2 linked regions of the Marinomonas mediterranea MMB-1 genome follow. The protein of the gene in region 2 interacts with the protein of the main gene of each other region in a pairwise test. Links are inferred from orthologs where the notes say so. Each region holds a gene or a part of one and is shown on either strand. Other genes may lie near its edges. The genes, in order: aceE and nth.

The links.
Region 1: the proteins of nth (region 2) and aceE interact in binary tests that used the Escherichia coli proteins (3 or more experiments, as listed by UniProt). The link is inferred for Marinomonas mediterranea MMB-1 from one-to-one orthologs.

Annotation. Positions count from the first base shown.
Region 1 is NC_015276.1:2,225,549-2,231,795, reverse strand. Bases 1,694-4,943 are described here. They hold aceE (pyruvate dehydrogenase (acetyl-transferring), homodimeric type), read right to left. Parts: upstream 4,561-4,943; coding sequence 1,894-4,560; downstream 1,694-1,893. Other genes in these bases: aceF (dihydrolipoyllysine-residue acetyltransferase), read right to left, coding at 1,694-1,797. In the rest of the region: more of aceF, read right to left, coding at 1-1,693; MARME_RS10255 (hypothetical protein), read right to left, coding at 5,299-6,090. UniProt on the Escherichia coli protein: Component of the pyruvate dehydrogenase (PDH) complex, that catalyzes the overall conversion of pyruvate to acetyl-CoA and CO(2).
Region 2 is NC_015276.1:3,200,054-3,205,910, reverse strand. Bases 1,237-4,096 are described here. They hold nth (endonuclease III), read right to left. Parts: upstream 3,055-4,096; coding sequence 2,419-3,054; downstream 1,237-2,418. Other genes in these bases: rsxG (electron transport complex subunit RsxG), read right to left, coding at 3,896-4,096; MARME_RS14630 (electron transport complex subunit E), read right to left, coding at 3,072-3,836; MARME_RS14640 (cache domain-containing protein), read right to left, coding at 1,553-2,170; MARME_RS14645 (EAL domain-containing protein), read right to left, coding at 1,237-1,455. Also shown: more of MARME_RS14645, read right to left, coding at 1-1,236; more of rsxG, read right to left, coding at 4,097-4,513; electron transport complex subunit RsxD, read right to left, coding at 4,513-5,571; electron transport complex subunit RsxC, read right to left, coding at 5,572-5,857. UniProt on the Escherichia coli protein: DNA repair enzyme that has both DNA N-glycosylase activity and AP-lyase activity. The DNA N-glycosylase activity releases various damaged pyrimidines from DNA by cleaving the N-glycosidic bond, leaving an AP (apurinic/apyrimidinic) site.

The sequences.
Region 1 (6,247 bases), 970 kb from region 2 along the record:
ATCTGCTTTAGAAACACCTAGAATACCCACTTCTGGTGTATTGACGATTGGAGTGAAGCCCGTACCACCCATAGCACCAAGACTAGAGATAGTGAAGCAGCCACCCTGCATATCGGCAGGTTTAAGCTGCTTAGCAAGCGCTTTCTTAATCAAAGCATTCGCTTCTACTGCAATCTCTTTGATCGACTTCTTGTCTGCGTCTCGCAACACAGGAACAACCAGTCCAACCGGTGAATCAACCGCAATACCAATATGCACATACTTCTTCTTAACGATACTTTCACCATCAGCATGAAGCGACACATTAAACGAAGGATTCACAACAAGCGCTTGAGCAACGGCTTTTATCAAGAATGGAAGCGGAGTAAGTTTAATCCCCTCTTTCTCCATTTCAGCTTTTAAGCCTTTACGGAACGCTTCTAAGTCAGTGATATCAGCTTTATCAAATTGCGTAACATGTGGAACATTCAACCAAGAACGAGTCATATTGTAAGAGGTGATCTTTTGGATCTTACTCATCTTAACAACATCAACGTCTCCCCATTGGCTAAAGTCGATTTCTGGCACACGAGGTATACCAGCACCTTCCGCAACAACTGACGGTTTAGAAGCACCTGATTCCGCTTTCTTAACAGCGTCTTTTACGTACGCATGCAAGTCTTCTTTAGTGATTCGACCACGAGGACCTGACGCACGAACAAGCGTTAAATCAACGCCCAATTCTCGAGCTAACAACCTAACTGCCGGACCTGCATGCACCTTCGTAGAAGGCGTTGAAAGAACGGCAGACTGCGCAGGAACCGTCGCTTGAGCCTTTGGAGCCTCAGAAGTGACTACAGGCTTCTCAGCAACTGGAGCAACAACCTTTGGAGCCTCAGCCACAACTTGAGCTTCAACCTCAAGATCAAGGATCAAATCACCCTCAGATACCTTATCACCTTCTTTGATCACGATAGATTTCACCGTGCCTGTTTTAGGAGCAGGAATGTCCATGGACGCTTTATCAGTTTCCAAAACGATCAGTGAGTCACCTTCGGATACAACATCTCCCGCAGCGACACTTACTTCAATGACATCAACCGCTTCCGCACTACCAATATCAGGAACAACAACTTGCTCAACACCACCAGGAATAATCGTTGGCACTGCAACTTCAGCCGGCGCCTCTACTGCTGGAGCAGGTGCAACAGCCACAACAGAACTCACCGAATCCTCTACAGATTCAACAGCAAGCACTAAAATAGCGTCACCCTCGGAAACCGTATCGCCAACATTAATGGAAACACTTACGACTTTACCGGCACTAGGTGCAGGGATGTCCATCGATGCTTTATCGGTTTCTAATACAATTAAAGAGTCACCCTCAGCGACGGAATCTCCAACCGCTACACACACTTCGATGACATCTACATCCGTAGCACCACCAATATCTGGAACTGAAACAGGTTGTTCAGAGCTTACAGCCTTTGCTGCAGGAGCTTGCTCAATGGCTTTAGAAACTTCTGGCGCAGCTTCAACAGGCGCCACTGCTTCAGGCGTCGCTGTATCTGCAACAGAACCAGAAACCTCTAGAACAAGAACCTCGTCACCCTCGGAGACGGAATCGCCCTCTTTCACAGTAATACTGACCACTTTTCCTGCTACTGGAGACGGCACATCCATAGAAGCCTTGTCAGTTTCTAAAACAATAATTGATTGATCTACCTCAACCATATCACCAACTTGAATACTTACTTCGATGACATCAACATCAGTAGAACCGCCAATATCCGGTACTCGAATAATTTCAGTACTCACGGAATTCTCCTTTGTCTAAAAAGACGAATCTTTCTTGGTACAAACCAAGCCTGTGATTAGAATAACCACAAACTTGATCCCTAATTATGTTGCAACTTATACAGTTACAGGGTTTGGCTTATTAGGATCCAGACCAAACTTAACAATGGCTTCTGCAACCACAGACGCTTCAATCTCACCATCTTTCGCTAACGCTTCAAGAGTCGAAACAACAACCCAGTAGCGATTTATCTCAAAAAAGTGGCGAAGTTTTTCACGTGTGTCACTACGACCAAAGCCGTCAGTACCAAGTACGTTGTATGTAGAGCCAATGAATGGGCGAATCTGATCTGCGTACAATTTAATATGGTCAGTAGACGCAACAACAGGGCCTTTACCAGCTAAACACTCTTCAACGTAAGAAACACGCTTTTCTTCTGTTGGGTGCAGCATATTCCAACGAGTTGCATCCAAACCTTCACGACGCAATTCATTGAACGAAGTAACACTCCAAATATCAGAATCAACACCAAACTCTTCTGCCAATATTTCAGCAGCAGCTTCAACTTCACGCAAGATAACACCAGCACCAAGTAGCTGAGCAAAAAGCTTATTACCCTTTTTGGCCTGCGACTTCAGCTTATACATGCCTTTTATGATGCCGTCTTCAACACCTTCTGGCATATCTTCATGCGCATAGTTTTCATTCATTACGGTTAGGTAATAGAAAACGCTCTCTTTCTCTTTGTACATACGGCGCAAGCCATCTTGAACGATAACAGCTACTTCGTAAGAGTAAGTCGGATCATAAGACACACAGTTTGGAATCGTACCAGCCATGATGTGTGAGTGACCGTCTTCATGCTGAAGACCTTCGCCGTTTAGCGTTGTACGACCTGCAGTTGCACCGATCAAGAAACCGCGCGCCTGAGAGTCACCTGCCGCCCACGCCAAGTCACCAATACGCTGGAAACCAAACATGGAGTAGTAGATGTAAACAGGAATCATAGGTAGATTACTGTTACTGTAAGACGTAGCTAACGCCAACCAAGAAGAGAAAGCACCCGCTTCGTTGATCCCTTCTTGTAGAATCTGACCATCGTGAGATTCTTTATAGTACATGATCTGAGTATGATCATGTGGCGTGTAACGCTGACCTTCAGAAGAGTAAATACCCAACTGACGGAACATGCCTTCCATACCAAAAGTACGCGCTTCATCGGCAAGAATTGGTACGACACGAGGACCAATTTGCTTGTCTTTCACCATCACATTCAATGCACGCACGAACGCCATAGTCGTTGAGATCTCACGACCTTTGGTGCCAGCAATTTGCGCTTTAAATGCTTCAAGAGAAGGCACCTCAAGCGCTTCACAGTCTTTGCGGCGAACAGGGAAATCACCATGAAGTTCAGCACGGCGTGAACGCAAGTACTTCATTTCAGGGCTGTCTTCAGCTGGACGGTAATACGGTAAATTTTTCAGCTCTTCATCACTGATTGGGATACCAAACTTATCACGGAACTGAGCCAAAGACTCTTCATCCAGTTTTTTCGTTTGGTGCGCAGTGTTTTGCGCTTCAGCAGCCTTAAACATGCCGTAACCCTTGACAGTTTGTGCCAAGACAACGGTAGGTTGACCTTTATGAGAAGTCGCTTCTTTATAAGCAGCGTAAACTTTGTATGGGTCATGGCCACCACGATTAAGGTTCATAATGTCGTCATCAGACATATCCTTAACCATTTCTAGCAACTCAGGGTATTTACCAAAGAAGTGTTTACGCGTGTAAGCGCCGCCGTTAGCTTTATAGTTCTGAAGTTCGCCATCACAAACTTCATCCATACGCTTAACCAAAAGACCCTTATCGTCTTTTTCAAACAACGGATCCCAGTGACGGCCCCATAAACACTTAACAACGTTCCAGCCAGCGCCACGAAATACGCCTTCAAGTTCCTGAACGATTTTGCCATTACCACGCACTGGACCATCTAAACGCTGAAGGTTACAGTTAATAACGAAAATCAGGTTGTCAAGGTTTTCACGCCCCGCAAGAGCGATAGCTCCCAATGATTCTGGCTCATCACACTCACCATCACCAAGGAACGCCCAAACTTTACGGTCACCATGGTCAATTAAGCCGCGGCTATGTTGATATTTAAGAACATGGGCTTGATATATGGCTTGTAGTGGGCCAAGTCCCATTGAAACGGTTGGGAACTGCCAATAATCGGGCATCAACCAAGGGTGCGGATACGATGAAAGACCTTTACCATCGACTTCACGACGGAAATTATCCAACTGCTCGTCGGTCAAGCGACCTTCAATGTATGAGCGAGCGTATATGCCAGGTGCGATATGGCCTTGGAAAAATACCATATCCGCTTCTTGTTTATCACTGGAACCACGGAAAAAGTGGTTAAAGCCAATATCATATAGAGTTGCGGCAGAAGAGAAACTAGTGATGTGTCCACCAAGTGTGGAATCTACGCGGTTGGCCTTCATTACCATTGCCAATGCGTTCCAACGTATAATGGAACGAATACGACGCTCCATAAACAAGTCACCTGGTAGCGGCTTTTCTTCATGTGGCGCTATCGTGTTCTTGTAAGACGTTGTAATTGAGGCTGGCATTGGTGTGCCTGCTTTCGCAGCCTCTTTGGTCAAACGATCCAAGATGTATTGTGCACGCTCAGGACCTTCTTCACGAAGGACAGAATCGAGTGCATCAACCCACTCTTTAGTTTCGATCGGATCGATATCGTTGAGGATATGCTGCTCCGTCATAGTTTTAATAACCCCGCTATTAGAACAGAACTTCAAACTCACATTTCAAGCTTGTAGCTAGATATATGAGCGATTTAAACAAGCTATGTCTAGAAGCACGCTTAACATGCATTCAGGCCTAGAGACTGCTGCGATATGCATCTGATAGACACCTCACCCATCGCAAAATAAAGACTCGTTCGTTTCACCTAAGATATTTTTATTATTAATTTTTTCAAAGGCAAACGAGACCACCCTAATTAGGTTTATAGCTTGCTTCCGTATTTTGGCTTTCGGTTAAAGCCGATTGAGCTCAGACAGCTTTGTATAACGTTGTACGAAATACCTGCCTTCACAGTTACGTCCCAACCAAGTATTCAACCAACAAAATTGATCGATTTAGAGCTCCTTGCTCACGTTGTTCTTCTCTCTCTATAGCCATTAGAAACAACGTTTTGGTTGTTTTTTCCTTTGTTTTAACATAGAAATTTCGAGCGCTAGGTTAACACCTAAAATTCAAAACGCCTAGTAATCTGTATCAATAGTCGCCTCCACAAAGACTTTTGGAAGTTATTATTTACCACTTGCGCACAAATAATAAACAACCTAAGACCTGACAATTGACACTAAAGATAAAATTAAGAAAACCAATCAGACTCTCGATAAAGCGAACCTAACGTAGTTGCACGTCAACCAGCCTATCACCAGACCATCATCTACTATTAAAGTCTACTTTAACGTACAACCTAAAAATATTTATCACAAAACAACATAGACAGAGTAACAGAATAAGATAACGTATACGGCGCGAATCAACAGTGTTCTAAACTCTTCAAACGCGCCCTCTCCCTTTTCAGCCTCGCCTGCCGCTGCAATCACGTTACCAATAAAGACACCTCGACCATCTATTAACTCTGAAAATTGAAACTGCTTACATTCTTGAATGACCGCACTAAAACTGCCAGAGACAGCAGTAGGAAAGGTTGTTAGAAGGGCCGCCGGGCACTCAACAATCTTTTTCATGGCATCTTTAAACAGACTGTTTTCCTGTGTCGGCACCGCATACAAAAAGACGTACAGCAACAAACCAAACAACCCCAAAAAGAGATAACAAAATAAAAGCACGAACACAGATAAAAAGTAATAGTTTAGTGTTTTGATTTGAAGTTTGCTTTGTAATGCAGAAAGAGGCTGCCCTTTGTCATCAACGTGCTCATCGCCAAATTGATTTATTAAGGCGATCAGCTCACCTCGCTCACTCGATGACACCGTGTGCGTTTTAGTCCATAAATCAAACTGTCCCCACGACAAGAAGCACCATATAAAAACGACTCCTGCCAATAAATCGACTATCCAAGCCCCGAACCATTCACCAAAAACAGAAATAAGCGCTAACACACCAATCAAGACAACGACCTCAGCCCCTACTCCCTTGATATCAAATTTATCCGAAATAACACCCGACGCTTTTTCGTAGATTGAAAAGGTCATCGGCGAAGAGCTAAACATAACCCTAATGAGTATCGCTGCAAGAAAAAACAGTAATTCCATCTCTACCTCTTTTGATATCAAGCAAAAAAATCAATGATATTAATGATATTAATGATCTCATAACACTTTTCGCACTTTAGAAACTTAATCTTAACTGACGAAACAGAAATATGAAGTTACAATACGCTTTTTTGTTACTTAGTAAAATACGGAGCCA
Region 2 (5,857 bases):
TTTTAGTATTCCGAGCAAAGAGTAGTTCTGGATTGTGTTCGCCTCGATCGATTGAGTAAACATTTTGTCGACCTTTAATTCATAAGGTTCGAGTGTAGAAAGCCATTCTAAGTTGGAGAACCCGGTACCAAAGTCGTCCAGAGAAATTAGGTAGCCTTCTTCTGACAGGTGTTTTGACGATTCGGACATGGATTTGTTATTTGATGATGTTCTTTCTGTTATTTCTAGAATGATCTGATTTACGTTGATGTTGTAAGGCTCTAGGGCATCACGAAGAAACAAATGAAAATTTGGCTCAGTCAGTATCTCAGAAGAGAGGTTAATGCTTACGGAAAAGCTTGAATCGTTTTCTAATTGATCATGCAGTTCACCTAATACTTTCAAGATAAACTTTCGTGATAGTTCGTTGATGAGACCGAGCTCTTCTGCGGACGTGATAAATAGGTCTGGTGGTACTTGCCCGAGGCGCGGATCATGCCATCTAGCAAGTGCTTCTACCCCTATGATTTTCTTATCAAAAAGCTGAAGTTTTGGTTGATACTCTGGTGTTATCTTGTCTTTTTTAATGGCTTGTTTTAGTTGTCTGATAAAGAGTTTTGGACCTGATCGATAATGCCCATAAAGCACAACAATCAAAGCGCCGATTAATAGGTTTAGAATCGCAAGCGAAATAAGGGCTGGGTATCCCAAGCGATAAAGCCCCAATTTACGATTTATAACTAATATACAGGTATCGGTAATGCCATCGCAGAATGTTCGTTTAATAAAGCGATTTGGAATTGGAAGGTAGTTTAATATCGAGTCGGGGAGGTCTTTCGCATGATTGATGGTGTTTAAGCTGATATCACCGAAGACTTTGTAAACGAAATTCTCATTTGATGAGTACAGAATTCCACCAAAATGCGATGTTGAGGTGTGGCTATAAAGCTCAAAATCCTTCATATACAAAGAGGAAATAAATGCGACGGTATTGCCTCTACCAAAGAACGGAGAGGTATTGTCATTGATGTCTTTTTTATTTTGATTGTTCCAAAAGAGAGTGCCTTCTTTACTGATAATATCGGGTGATGGCAGCTCTAAAGGGCGCTCAAGTATGCCTTGTTTAACACTACACAGCATTTTTCCATCTTGGATACGGCCAACGTCTCCAATGTAATGATATTTATCGATAAATTCCCTAAGACGTTTGAAATCCTCCTTACTACACAGTGTGTTTTCATCATCAGCTTGGATAGTAAGGCTTTGCTTGATTTGAAATTGTACTTGAGTCGCTGTGGTTAGGTTTTCTAAGCCGTAGTCTTTCAGATAAGAAGAATGGTATAGGATGATAATAAGATGCAGAAGTACTGGAAAAAAAATAAGTGAGCTAAAAATAAATAGTGCAGCATACGACGAAAAGTAAACTCGATTATTGAGATTCAGTAACGATATAAACGTATGTGCATTTATTGTCATAGAAAGCAGCCGAATAAATAGTTAATCATGTAACCTAGTCGTTCAAGCGAAGAGTAATCCCCCTAAGCTTGTTTTTGCGATCATCGATAAAAAAGGGTTATTGCTTTTTATTTTGTAATAAGTAAAAGCAGCCAGCCCAAATTAGAGTGCAGATAAGAAATACCGTTAGTGTGTACGTTTTCATGTATTTCCACAGTAACGTGTTAATGTCGTCCAAATACACGCCGTAGCCTATGACCCAGTTCCAATCGGGAAGTCTGGTTATGCCATTAATTTTAAATATCTTTTTATTAGAAAACGGCTTTAGGTTTGTCGCCTCTCTAAAAATAATGTCTTCGTCTGATAGGGCGGTGATGTGTCTTAAATATGAGCTTTGAAAAACACCAATTTTTTCTGGTCTTATATGGACACGAGCAATCGCGTCGGAATCATTTGCCCATACATAAGCGTGTTCATGTTGCATGTTAGAAAGAAGCTTAACGACTTGTATTTCAGCCTCTTGTCTCGGCATGTCTCCTCGTTCTGCTTTTTCGACAAAAACATTTGCGTTGTGAACGGCGAACGCCAGAACGGATTGGATTTCACGCTTGCTACTGTCTACAAGCGTTGCTTTTATTAAGTTTAGCCCAATACCCAGAAAAATAATTAGACTAATCACCATAATAAGGGTGAGAGACCACACTCTTTGTCGGTAATTTAGATTCATCCCAGTCATATATACTCCGAAGATGTGCCGATTTATCAACCTAGATTGACGTCTTCCTGACGTAAAAAATAGAATGATATGAATCATCTTATAATATGCTGAGTTTCTTTAAAATCAAAGATGCGATCAAAATGTGTATATTTGTCGCACTTCGAACTTGAATTCAGGGGCGAGTGTAATGGAGAGTTTTGTTACATAGTCGCTAAGATAAAGCGTAAGTAGCGCTGTTAGTCATAGTGCTTAAGTGAGAATGCTTATTAGCTCGATGTTTTTTCTTTGAACTCGCATAAGTCTTCAATAATGCACGCATCGCATTTCGGTTTACGGGCGGTGCATATGTAGCGGCCATGAAGAATTAGCCAATGGTGTGCATCGAGAAGGAACTCCTTTGGCAAAAATCTAAGCAGTTTTTGTTCGACTTCAAGCACGTTTTTACCAGGGGCAATTTTAGTTCTATTAGACACTCGAAATATATGAGTGTCGACGGCCATAGCGATTTGACGAAATGCTGTGTTTAGAACCACATTGGCCGTTTTTCTACCAACACCAGGTAAGGCCTCTAGCTCCTCGCGAGTTTGAGGTACTTCACTGTTGTGTTGTTCGATCAGCATTTGGCACGTCTTAATTGCGTTTTCGGCCTTCGCGTTAAACAGTCCGATGGTCTTTATGTAACTCTTCAAGCCGTCTACACCTAAAACGAGCATGGTTTCTGGTGTATTTGCGACGGGGAAGAGCTTACGTGTCGCTTTATTCACACTGACATCTGTTGCTTGCGCAGAGAACAGCACGGCAATCAGTAACTCGAAAGGGGAGTTGTATTCTAGTTCCGTAACGGGGTTCGGGTTCTCTGCTCGTAAGCGTGTAAATATTTCGTGTCGCTTTTCTTTGTTCATTGCGTTAGAAGCCTTACTTATCCTGTTACTCGAACTCGGCGGGACTCGGTTTTTTGACCCGCTGTGCGAATACGCTCACGTTCTTTTTCACGTTCATCAAAGTGGTTTTTTACGGCTATAAGTAACCCTAATCCAATAAAAGCACCCGGTGGTAATATTGCAAATAAGACATCGGGGTAATTAGGGAATACCGTCAGCTTCCAGCTTGCGGCGCTTTCTCCAAAGAGTAGCTGCATGTCGCTGAACAAGGTGCCTTGACCAATCAGTTCTCGCATGCCGCCAAGGACAGATAAGATAATCATGAATCCTAACCCCATCATGACACCGTCAAGTGCAGAAGGTAAGACGGAGTTACGGCTAGCGAAAGCGTCTGCTCGACCGAGGATTGCACAGTTAGTCACAATCAGAGGAATGAAGATCCCTAGAATTTGGTACAGTTCGTACGTGTAGGCTTGCATGATCAGTTCGATACACGTTGTAAATGAAGCAATTATCATGACAAAAGCTGGCAGGCGCACGGCGTCAGCAACATAATTTCTAATCAGTGACACCGCAATGTTTGAACCGACTAAAACCACCATAGTGGCAAGGCCAAGGCCAATTGCATTGACGACTGTACTGGTAACCGCCAATAGTGGGCACAGACCTAAAAGCTGTACCAATGCAGGGTTATTTTTCCAAATGCCGTTGTAGATGATTTCGGCGTAATTCGGACCGTCCTTTACTGGTGTTTCAGCGGTATTTGTGTCCGTACTTTCTAACGGTAATGTTTCTTCACTCATTTTGATTCCTGACTTGGCTACTCTCTAACGAAACTCGTTGATGGTTCATGAGAGGTTGGTTAATGAGACAATAGCTCAGCTTTGTTTTTATCAAAGTAGATAAGTGTATTCTTTACAGCTCTTACGACAGCTCTTGGTGTAATTGTGGCACCAGTAAATTGATCGAACTGGCCGCCGTCTTTCTTTACGCGCCAGTTTTCAAGTGTTGGGTTTGCAAGGGATTTCTCTGCAAAAGACAAGATCCAACTGGATTTCTTTAAGTCCACTTTATCGCCAAGTCCGGGTGTTTCCTTGTGGCTAATGACGCGAGATCCAGTAACGACGCCGTTTCGGTCTATCGAAACCAAAAGGTCTAAGTTACCGTTATACCCCCCCGGCGCGACGGTTTCGAAGATAATAGCGGTGACTTCTCCATCCTTCTTGGCGACGAACGCTTTAATTGGGTCTGGGCTTCCAAGCAATGGGTCTGCAGCGAGTTCAATCGCGCTATTAGGTAGATCATTGTCATAGCGCGACTTTGGCAATATTTCATTAAATGCATCGATCTGAGCCTGAATAATGTTGGCTTGAATCGTTGACTCAGTCACTTGATGTGTCGTTGCAATCAAGCCTGCGGTTAAGACAGCGAAGATGCCTAGGCCAATCGCGTTGCGTTTGATAGAAGCAATCAATTCCATTAGTTGTCATCCCCATATTTTAAGCCTTTTTTAGCCTTTTTATGACCATAAGCCCGCGGTTGTGTGTAGTAGTCAATTAAGGGGGCCGCAAAGTTCATCAAGAGTACAGCAAATGCAACGCCGTCGGGGTAACCACCCCAAGTACGAATGATGTAAATGAGTATTCCTATTCCAGCGCCGTATACCAGTTTTCCTTTATTACTAGTGCATGAGCTTACTGGGTCGGTTGCGATAAAGAAGGCTCCAAACATCGCTGCGCCTGACGTTAGGTGGAACCAAGGTGTCGCGGCATGACTTGGGTCGATTAAGAAAAACAGTGATGCAATGACCGCTAAGGCAGCAAGCAGAGCCACGGGAGTGTGCCACGTAATGATGCGTAACTTGAGTAGAAATAAGCCGCCTAGTAAATAGGCTAAGTTCACACTGATCCAGTTTGTTAGGCTTGCGCTTTGTAGACCAAGTACAGAGGCAAATGCATCTGCTCGGTCAGCGCCTTCCGCGTGTTTAAAGGCATCTAATGGGGTTGCCATGGTATAACTGTCAACGGTTGGAAGGTGACTAAAGATGGCTTGTAAACTTTGGCTGAAGCTTGGTGTTGTTCCCGCTTCGATAAGGTGTTGCGCGCCAATCCACTGAGTCATAGGCACCGGAAAGGAAACCAGCAATATAGCGTAGCCAACCATGGCTGGGTTGAAGGGGTTGTTGCCAAGCCCACCGTAGACTTGTTTCGCTAGCACAATCGCCACACCGACGCCTGTTACTGTTAGCCACCAAGGCGCAGTAGGGGGCAATGCTAAAGCGAGTAAAACCGCAGTCAGTAGCGCACTGTAATCTTTTAAGAAAAAAGCGACTGAACGCTGACGAACTTTAAGCAGCGCGGCTTCAAAAACAATGGCGGTAGCGCAGGCAATAACCAGATTAATAAGCGTACCAAATCCAAACAGCCACGTTTGAACAGCGAGACCTGGAATAGTCGCTAGAATAACCATCTGCATAACCCAAGCCGTTCTTTGGCCTGCGCGTTGAGTGTGTGGAGAGGTAACCCTCAATAATGCCATTTATCTATTCTCTTGCTTATTAGTCAGCGCTTCTAATGTTGAATCCGCTTCCAGTTGTTTCTGTTTTGCCAGCGTTAGCTCTTGTTGTATTTGCTCTGCATTTTCAGGTTCAAGGTCTAATCGTCTAGTGAGCTTGTTGACCTGTGCTTTAGCAAGTGCTGCGGCTACTTTGTGCTTTTTTAGCGTTTCTTTATCAAGGTCATTCGAAAGCGGCTCAACAGCCTTGCCTGATGCCGTTTTGTCCAACGGTTCTTTAGTCAGTGTGTCTTTAGTTGGCACATTCGAT